3 regions of the Arthrobacter sp. LjRoot14 genome follow, and region 2 is predicted to be linked to each of the others. Evidence: riboswitches for the same ligand, from Rfam matches in the RefSeq annotation. Region 2 holds a riboswitch; each other region holds the start of a gene.

Region 1 (3,197 bases), 1.7 Mb from region 2:
GCGAGGGTCAGGGCAAACGTGGACTTTCCGGAACCGTTGGGACCCGTGATGGTCAATGCCTGGCCGGCGCGGACCTGCGCCGTGATGCCGGACTGCACGGGGACCGGCGGGACAGCCTTGAAGCGCCGCCGGCGGGGGCGTTCGCGGGACACGGCAAGGTTTTCGGCGGCCAGCAGGAGGTTCCCGGCACCCGGCTCGCCCTGCGTTCCAGTGGCACCCGGCACTCCTGCGTCACCCGTTCGAGCCCGGGTGGCGGGCACGTACCCGGGCACCCAGACGCCGGCGGAGACGAGCACGTCCCGCGCCTCTGCCAGGACCCGGTCCGGAGGGCCGTCCAGGAGCACCGCGGTGTCCGTGGCAGATCCCGGCTGCAGCACCACGATCCGGTCCACAAGGTCCTTCCACACGCCCACGCGGTGTTCCACCACCACCAGCGTTGCCCCGGTCTTGTCCAGGCACCGGCCCACGGCGTCACGGACTTCCAGGACGCCGGCAGGGTCCAGGTTGGCAGTGGGCTCGTCGAGGAGCAGCAGTCCCGGGCGCATGGCGAGGATCCCGGCAAGCGCGAGGCGCTGCTTCTGCCCGCCGGACAGAGCTGACGTCGGGTGGTCCAGCGGCAGGTGGGCCAGCCCGACGTCGTCGAGCGCCTCTCCGACACGCGTCCAGATGTCCGCGCGCGGCACGGCAAGGTTCTCGGCGCCGAAGGCGACGTCGTCCCCCACGCGGGAAAGGACCACCTGCGTCTCCGGGTCCTGCTGCATGAGGCCGGCGCGGCCGCGCTGAGCACGCGGCGGGGCACCGTCGATGAGCAGGGAACCGGTCTCGTCGGAGTCGTCGGCATCCGGCGTTCCGTCGTGGGCTCCGGAGTCGCTGTCCCCGAGCACCCCGGCGAGTGCGTGCAGCAGCGTGGACTTGCCCGCGCCGGAGGGACCCAGCAGCAGCACGCGTTCGCCCGGCTGAATGTCCAGGTCCAGGCCGTGGACGGCGGGCCGGGACCGGCCGGCATGCCGCCAGCCCCAGCCGCGTGCCGTAACCGCTGCCGGGCGGACGGTGTCGGAAGGCGTCATGAGCAGTGTCCGTTCATCAGGAGAAGACAGGCTCCGTCGCTGCCTTGCGGGAGGCGAAGGAGCTCAGCACACCGGTCCGGGCCAGTCCGCGGGTGGCCAGCCAGGACAGTCCGCCGGCGATGATGGCGCCGGAGATGGCCGTGAAGATGATGTAGGCCAGCTTGTCGCCGGCAGCGTAGGCGATGTTCCAGCCCCACGGTGCGAACGAGTCGTTCAGGCCGCAGAAGAGGCCTGCAGCGGCGCCGGCCAGCAGCGAAACGGGCAGATTGAACTTCTTGTAAACGAACACCGCGAAGATGATCTCCGCGCCGAGCCCCTGCACGAAGCCGGAGAACAGCACCGACGCGCCGTACTGCGAGCCCATGATCAGCTCACCCGTGGCGGCCACTGTTTCGCAGAACAGGGCGGCTCCGGGCTTGCGGATGATCAGCATGCCCAGGACGGCGGGAATCATCCAGCCGCCTGCGATAAGGCCGGTCAGCGGCGGGTAGACGGCGTTCATGGGCGGCGAAACTGCGGCAGCCCCCTGGGACCAGGCCCAGAAAATCACGCCTCCGGCTACTGCGATCAACGCGGCAACCACAATGTCCACCACGCGCCAGTTGCACTTGCTGTTGCCAAGCGTCTGCTTGGCCGTCATTCCAGTCATTTTCTTCCTCCTGAGGTACAGGAGGGGAGAGTGTTCCCCGGACCGTCCGCGGCTTCCGCCGCCTGCTGCCGGACACTCTGAGAACTCGACTCCCTTGCGCCGGTACTAACCGGATCAGGTTCGAGGGTCTGCGGCTGTCCGCACTCTCAGCGCCCGCCTCCGGTTCCCTGGAATGTTCCAGTGATGCCCGACGGCGACGCTCCCCTGTCGTATCAATTCGCCCTTGTGGGCGTGGATCAGTTTACACCCGCGGGCCCGCGAAATCCCGGGGAGGGTGTCACAATGCGCGGTGATGCGGCCGGGTTGATGCGGCTAGGCTAGGGGAAGCCCTGTTTCCGTTGTTTCCCACCTGTAAGGGGTACTGGAGTGAGTTTTTTCATCAAGCTGCTTGGAACCGGAGTGAGCCTGCTTGCCGGATTCGCCGGCACCAAGGCCGTTGACGTCGTCTGGGAAAAGATCACCGGCCGCAAGCCCCCGAAGGGCGACAAGGACGACGTCCCCACCACCCTGCGCAGCGCCCTGACCTTTGCGCTGATCTCGGCGGCTGTCAGCGCCATCATCCAGGTCCTGGCCAACCGGGGCACGCAGCGTGCCATCACCCGCTTCGCCAAGAGCCAGGACATCGTCTAGGCCCACCCGGGAGAGTTTTTGTCCAGGTAACGGGAGGTAATTGACCTCCAAGTCGCGTTATCTGGACAAAAACTCCACCGGGGGTGGCGGCCCGGAACTTCTTGCGGGCGCCCCTTAGGCTGCGCCGTCGTCACCCTCGACGGCGGCGCGCTTTTCTGATTCCTGCCTTGTGGCGGCCTTCTTGTCGGCTGCCTTCAGCACTACGGCCTCCAGTTCATCCGTGGTGAGCAGTTCCTTGTGCAGGTGCTTGGTGCGGTAACCCGCCCTGCCCACCATGTGGGCGGACACCGGAACGGTGAGCACCTGGAAGATCCACGCCACGAACAGCACGGGCCACACCCACCAGGTCCGCAGCTGCAGGCCCACCGAGGCCAGCAGCAGGAAGAGTCCCAGCACCTGGGGCTTCGTGGCGGCGTGCATCCTGCTCATCAGGTCGGGGAAGCGCAACAGGCCGATCGCCGCACCGAGGGACATCAGGGCGCCCACCACCATAAAGACGGCCGACACTGCATCAATGACTGTGTCCACGGCGGATGGTTCAGGATTCATGGGGCTGCTCCCGCCGGTCGGCCACGAAGCGCGCCACGGTCACGGACCCGATGAATCCGATGATGGACAGCGCCACGAGCAGCATCAGGTTGTTCAGGTGCCGGTTGACGGCCATGTCGATGCAGAGCGTGGCACCGATGATGGCCAGCAGCACGTCAGAGGCCAGCACCCGGTCCAGCAGGGACGGGCCGATGGCGATCCGGACAATCGCCCCGGCTGCCGCCAGGGACAGGATCACGGCCGTTACGGTCAGGACGACGTCCATCATGCGCCCACCTCCTGTTTCAGTGCGGCCAGTTCCT
Region 2 (3,197 bases):
GGCAGCGTCGTCGGTAATGCGCACCGCCTGCCGGGTGGCCGCGGCGAATCCTTCGTCCGCGTAAGTGCGGAGCCAGTCGGCATAGGGATGGTCCGACGGCGAGCCAGCCGCCAGGAACTGCCCGTGCAGGGCGGCACCCACTTCGGCGTACAGCCAGAAGCACGGGAGAACGGCCGCCACGAGCACTCCGTAGCTGCCGGAAACGGATGAGGCCAGCAGGTGGTCCACATAGGACTTGGTGACCGGCCCCAGTCCGCTGTCCACACTCCGGGTGCTGAGCCAGGTCCGGTGCAGTTCGGACTCGACTTCGAGGCATTGCTGCGCCGACCGCGCCCAGAACAGCTGCTCCGCCTCGGTGGGGGCAATCGCGGCGGCGCGGGACAGCACCCGGGAATAGCCGTTCAGGTAGATGGCATCCTGGGCAAGGTAGTACGCGAAGTGGTGCTCGGTGAGGGAGCCGTCGGCCAGGCCGCGGATGAAGTCGAGCCCGTAAACGGCGTCCAGGTCCGGCCCGGCATCCTGCCAGAGGACCGCTGCGAACCGGCCTTCGGCCGGCGCTTCATTGCCTGTGGGGGCCAGATGGTGGAAATGGTGTACCGGGCCGTTGCCTGTTCCCACGTCCAAGGCGCCGGCTTCCCGGAGCGCCCCCTGCAGCCACGGCTTCACTGTCCGCAAGGATGCCTCCCAGTCCCCCAGCCTCGCCTGCGCGGTGGCCATTGCCGAGGACAGGGAACACCCGGTGCCGTGGCTGTTCCTGGTGTCAATCCGCTCGCCGGGCACAACCACAACGTCCTGGGCGAGCAGTCCTGCCGTGTTGACCAGCGCGTCAGGGCACTCCCCGCCGTCGAGGTGTCCGCCCTTGACGAGCACCGTGGTGCCGGCCTGGGCGGCGAGGCGCTTCCCCTGGGCGAGTGCCGCCTCCCAGTCACCCGCGAGCGGTTCATCGAGGAGCATCGCCAGTTCCGCCAGGTTGGGAGTGACAAGGTCGGCAAGGTGCAGGAGTTCGCGCAGTGCCGCCTCGGCCGCTTCCTGCAGGAGTCTGTCCCCGCTGGTGGCGACCATCACGGGGTCGAGAACCACGACGGCGGGACGGGCCTTCCCGAGCCAGTTGCGGACGGCGGCAATCACGGAAGAGTCACCCAGCATGCCGATCTTGACGGCGTCAATGCTGATGTCGTCGCTGATGGCCTCAAGCTGGGCCGTCAGGAAATCCGCCGGAGGCACGTGAACGGCACGAACGCCCCGGGTGTTCTGCGCCGTCAGGGCGGTGATGGCGGCCATGCCGTATCCGCCGTTTGCGGCAATGCTTTTGAGGTCGGCCTGGATCCCCGCCCCGCCGGACGGATCGGAGCCGGCGATGGCCAGGACCCGGGGCGTCCTGCGCAGGACGACGCCGCCCGGTGATGTTTCGTGGGCGGCTTCGGCGGCCGGGGTGGGCAAGAATGATGAGGCCAAAGGAGACATCCCTTCGCCGGTGCTAACCGGACAGGTTCAACGGGTGTGGATCTCAGCCGGCCCTGTGCGCGGCACCCCGTGTCAGTCCCCTAGCCTAGCTGTTTCCCCGCAACGAACTCGCGGGTACGGTCCGAAACCGGCGTATTGCTACGCCAGTTCCGGGCCGCACCCGCGATGTCAGCGTGTGGGACCGTAGTGCCGTGGGATTCAGAGCTCGGAGGCCGGTACTCCCACACCGAGGATGATCGGCTCGTTGGCCGGTGCCTTGGCGGGCACGTCCTTCTTTGCCGGCTCGGGCGCCTTTGCTTCGTGGGTGTGCCCTGACGCGGCCACAGGAGCAGTTTCGTGGTGTTCCACGGACGTCTCGTTGGCTGCGCCCTGGGCGCGGCTGGCACTCCGGTGCCGGCGGGGACGGCGCGCCCTGCCCTGCACCGCGGTGTGGTCGGTGTAGTCGGCTTCAGCAGCGGGTGCTGCCGGGGCCTGTGCCCGGGCTGGGGCTTGGGCCGACGGAACACGGGCGGGTGCCTCGGCCGGCGACTGTGCGGGCGGAGCCTGCTGTTCAGCCGGCGACGCCGGAGCCTCAGCGGCTGCAGGCTCACCCAGGTGCGCGAAGGCCTCCGCGAGCCGGTCGAGTGTCAGGGCCGCTCCCGACGCAGGTGCTTCGCCGGCATGCTCAACAAACGGCAGTGCCACCTTTTCGCCGCCGAAGGTCAGAACGGCCGCGGGCCGTCCTGCGGCTGCTGCTTCAGTTTCCGACACCTTGGCCGGCCGCGCCGTGGCGGGCTGGGCGGCGGACGGCTGGGCCGCCCCTCCCCCGGCCGGCGCTCCGGTTTGCCCGGAAGGAGCCTGGGCGGCGAGTGCCTGGCCCACTGCCTGTGCGGCACTTGCCTGTGCTGCGGCGGCGGGTGTTGCATGGCCGGTCTCGGCGTCGTGCAGATGGGCGGCATGTGCTGCCGCAGCGATGTTGGCCAGGGCAACGCGGGTCGCTTCAGCCTTGGCATGGCGTTCGGCGTCGGTGGGTTCGTGATGCACCGGAGCCGGCGACGGCGCAGCAGCCTCGGAAACAGGTTGGCCGCCCTTGCCGCGGCGGCGGCTCTTGCGCTCCGTCCGGGGAGGCTGCTGGGTTTCCGTCCGCGGCACGTGGTGCTCGGCGGCGACGGTGTTGGCCCGACGGTGTTCCACAGGTTCGTCGTGCGTGACGATGCCGCGGCCGGCGCAGGCCTCGCACTGTTCGCCGAAGACTTCCAGCAGTCCGGTGCCCATGCGCTTGCGGGTCATCTGCACGAGGCCCAGCGAGGTCACCTCCGCGACCTGGTGCTTGGTCCGGTCGCGTCCGAGGCACTCCACCATGCGGCGCAGCACGAGGTCGCGGTTGGATTCGAGCACCATGTCGATGAAGTCGATGACGATGATGCCGCCGATGTCGCGCAGCCGCAGCTGGCGCACCACTTCCTCCGCCGCTTCCAGGTTGTTCTTGGTGACGGTTTCCTCCAGGTTGCCGCCGCTGCCGGTGAACTTGCCGGTGTTGACGTCCACCACGGTCATGGCTTCGGTGCGGTCGATCACGAGGGAGCCGCCGGAGGGCAGGAAGACCTTGCGGTCCAGGGCCTTGTGGATCTGCTCGTCGATCCGCCAGGCCGAGAAGATGTCCGTGTCCTTGGTCCACTTTTCGAGCCGGCCCACCAGGTCCGGAGCCACGTACGTTACGTACGCCTCAATGGTGTCCCAGGCTTCCTCGCCCG
Region 3 (3,197 bases), 450 kb from region 2:
CGAGCGCTCCTCCCGGCGCCACGAAGGACGGCACATCGGCGATGGCGTAAAAAACCTTGTACCTGTCGCCTGACCGCTCGATGAAGAGGGCCTGGTCCAGGTCAGTGGAGGACGGGGGATCGATGGTCACAAAGCCCACGTCCGTGAGGTCGAGGTCAGGCATCTTGTGCTCCGCAATGGCCGCCAGCGCATCCCGCAGGACTTCGTCAGGGAAGGGCCCGGGCAGCTCCAACTCCGTGCGCAGCGCGTTTAGCGCCTCGGCCAGCCGGTTGGTCTGTTCGTGGACACTTGGAGTCAGGTGATGATGTGACACGAAAGTCAGGTTAGCTCCATTTGCGCCATTAGTCTTGGACGATGAGCTCATCCCCGGCTGACACCGCTCGCTACAACCGTTTCGTCGCAGACCTGTTCGGAATGATGGCCTACGGCGAGCTGTCAGCGTTCGAGAGGTTCTCCGCTGACGCGCGGTATTCGCCCACCCTCCACGACCGGGCCGTGCTCGGCAGGATTGCCGTCGTGGAGTTCCGGCATTACGAGCTGGTGAGCGCCCGCCTTGAGGCCATGGGGATCGACGCCGAGGATGCCATGCTGCCGTTCCAGGCGGCCGTGGACTACTTCCATTCGCGGACGCGCCCGGCCGACTGGTACGAATCCCTGATGAAGGCCTACGTGATCGATACAGTCTCCGCCGACTTCTACCGGGCCATCTCCCGCTATGTTGACGCCGGAACGCGGGACGTCATCGAACAGATCCAGGCCTCCGATGAGACAACGGAGGTTCTTCGCGAACGGCTGAGGAACGCCCTCGCCGACGATCCGAGGCTCGCTTCCAGGCTGGCGCTGTGGGGCAGGCGGCTGCTGGGCGAAGCACTGACCCAGGCGCAGCGTGTCAGCTACGAGCATGCGTTCGTGGGAAGCCTGATCGGCGGCGGGGACAGTGCCGCTGCGAAAGAGCTGGTCAGCGGGCTGATCGCCGGGCTGGCGGAGAAGCATTCCAAACGGATGACGCAGCTCGGCCTGACCGGATAGTCAGGACGCGCCGGCGTCGAGTGCCGCCAGGAGCGACCTCGCGGCCGCGGCGGGGTCGTCGGCCTCGGTGATGGCGCGGACCACGACGATCCGCTCCGCTCCTGCCGCCGCCACCCGCTCAACGTTGCCCAGGTCGATGCCTCCGATGGCGAACCACGGCAGCGCCGGACCGTCGACGCCTGCCCCCGCAGCGCTGCCGGTCGTTTTGCCGGTGGCCTCTGCCGCGTAACGGACGAGGTCGAGGCCGACGGCGGCACGGCCCGGCTTCGTGGGAGTGGCCCACACAGGCCCGACGCAGAAATAGTCCAGGCCCCCGGCAGCACCGGATGCGGCGATGGCGGCGTCGATCTGCCCGGGGCTGTGCGTCGACAGGCCGATCACGGCCTCACCGCCAAGGAACTTCCGGGCGGACGCCAGGGGGAGGTCCTTCTGCCCGACATGAAGCACCGGGGCACCGGAGAGCGAGGCGATGTCCGCGCGGTCGTTGACCGACCACAGACGGCCGTGGCGGCGGGCCGCGGCTTCCAGTACTTCGAGCAGCTCGAGCTCCTCGGCCGCTTCCAGGCCCTTGTCGCGGAGCTGGATGATGTCCACGCCGCCTGCGTAGGCGGCATCGACGAAGTCGGCGAAATCGCCCCGCTCGGTGCGGGCATCAGTGCAGAGGTACAGGCGGGCATCGGTAAGGAGAGCTTGCTCGGTCATGGCACAAGCCTAGTTCCCCTAAACTGGGGGAGTACCGCGGGAGCCCGCCGCAGCTGTCACAAAGCTGCAGGGCTGAGAGGGCGTCAGAGCCGACCGCTTGACCTGATCCGGTTAGTACCGGCGTAGGGAAGGATGACAATGACCCCGCAATCCCCGGCAGGCCGGCCGCCCGCGCGCAGTCGCGGCGAGCACGGCGTGGACATCAGGGCCGACGTTGCCGTGGTCGGCGGAGGAATTATCGGCCACGGCATTGCCTGGGAAGCCGGGCAGTCGGGCAGGTCCGTGGTGATCATCGACGACGCACCGGGAACGGGCGCGAGCTGGGCCGCCGCCGGCATGCTGGCGCCGGTCAGCGAACTCCATTACCAGGAGGAAGACCTCCTGGAACTCATGCTCCACTCCTCGGGACTGTGGCCGGCCTTCGCAGCCGGCCTGGAAACCGGGCGTGCGTCCCGTGAACCCGGCGCCGACGGCCCGGACACCGGCTACCTTACGACGCCGACCCTCGCCGTGGGTGCCGACGCCGCAGACCGCCGGGCGCTCGCCGACCTGCGCGGCGTCCAGCAGGCCGGCGGCCTGACGGTGGAACCGCTGACGGTCAGGGAAGCCCGGGGACGGGAGCCGCTGCTGAGCCCCGGGATATCCTGCGCCTTCGAGATTCCGGCCGACCATCAGGTGGATCCCCGCAAGCTGCTGGCCGTGATCTCGGATTCCCTGCCGGGGTCTGCCGTGCGTGTGCGGGCCGCCGGCCTGCTCTGGGAGGACGGGCGTGTCAGCGGCGTCAGCCTGGCCGGTGGAGGAACCGTGCACGCAGACGAAACGATCATTGCCAACGGACTGGAATCCGCGTCCCTGGGCGGACTGCCGCCCGGACTTCAGCTGCCGCTCCGCCCCGTGTACGGCGACATCCTGCGCCTGCGCGTCCCCGCCTACCTGCAGCCCCTGCTGACATCCACAGTCCGTGGAATGGTCCATGGAGTTCCCGTTTACATCGTGCCCCGGCAGGACGGCACCGTGGTGATCGGGGCCACGCAGCGTGAAGATTCGCTGTCGGGAGCGGGTATCGACGCCCCCGTGACGGCGCCTGTGGGACCCGTAACACCCGCAGGATCGGCCGTTTCCGCCGGCGGCGTCTACCAGCTGCTCCGTGACGCACAGGTGCTGGTTCCCGCCGTCGCGGAACTGGAACTGCTCGAAGCCACGGCGAGGGCCCGTCCGGGAACGCCGGACAACGCGCCGCTGCTGGGCCGGGTAGCGGCCGCAGGAACCGGCCTGGATATTGAGGGCCTGATCATTGCCACCGGATTCTTCCGGCATGGCGTCCTGCTCACCCCTGCAGCGGCGTCCATCTGCAGGCAGCTGATGGACGGCGACGCCGATCCACGCTGGGCTCCGTTCCGGCCCGACCGGTTTTCCGGCCTTTCGGCCGGACCGGCAGCGCCTGCACACACCGTCACAATTGACCC

The links. A riboswitch is a leader RNA that binds a small molecule or an ion and turns the genes downstream of it on or off. The one in region 2 is predicted to bind thiamine pyrophosphate.
Region 1: another riboswitch for thiamine pyrophosphate. It lies ahead of ACSQ12_RS20220 (ECF transporter S component); the one in region 2 lies ahead of ACSQ12_RS12420 (bifunctional hydroxymethylpyrimidine kinase/phosphomethylpyrimidine kinase).
Region 3: another riboswitch for thiamine pyrophosphate. It lies ahead of ACSQ12_RS14465 (FAD-dependent oxidoreductase); the one in region 2 lies ahead of ACSQ12_RS12420 (bifunctional hydroxymethylpyrimidine kinase/phosphomethylpyrimidine kinase).

What each region holds. Positions count from the first base shown of each region.
Region 1 covers NZ_CAXURL020000001.1:4,452,665-4,455,861, forward strand. The annotation lists gene ACSQ12_RS20215 (ABC transporter ATP-binding protein) at 1-1,067, opposite strand, end outside; gene ACSQ12_RS20220 (ECF transporter S component) at 1,084-1,716, opposite strand; TPP riboswitch at 1,790-1,932, opposite strand; gene ACSQ12_RS20225 (DUF4235 domain-containing protein) at 2,083-2,346, shown strand; gene mnhG (monovalent cation/H(+) antiporter subunit G) at 2,461-2,895, opposite strand; gene ACSQ12_RS20235 (monovalent cation/H+ antiporter complex subunit F) at 2,885-3,163, opposite strand; gene ACSQ12_RS20240 (Na+/H+ antiporter subunit E) at 3,160-3,197, opposite strand, start outside.
Region 2 covers NZ_CAXURL020000001.1:2,765,731-2,768,927, forward strand. The annotation lists gene ACSQ12_RS12420 (bifunctional hydroxymethylpyrimidine kinase/phosphomethylpyrimidine kinase) at 1-1,464, opposite strand, end outside; TPP riboswitch at 1,447-1,544, opposite strand; gene ACSQ12_RS12425 (Rne/Rng family ribonuclease) at 1,663-3,197, opposite strand, start outside.
Region 3 covers NZ_CAXURL020000001.1:3,215,460-3,218,656, reverse strand. The annotation lists gene ACSQ12_RS14480 (RNB domain-containing ribonuclease) at 1-313, opposite strand, end outside; gene ACSQ12_RS14475 (ferritin-like domain-containing protein) at 355-1,029, shown strand; gene thiE (thiamine phosphate synthase) at 1,030-1,731, opposite strand; TPP riboswitch at 1,758-1,877, shown strand; gene ACSQ12_RS14465 (FAD-dependent oxidoreductase) at 1,864-3,197, shown strand, end outside.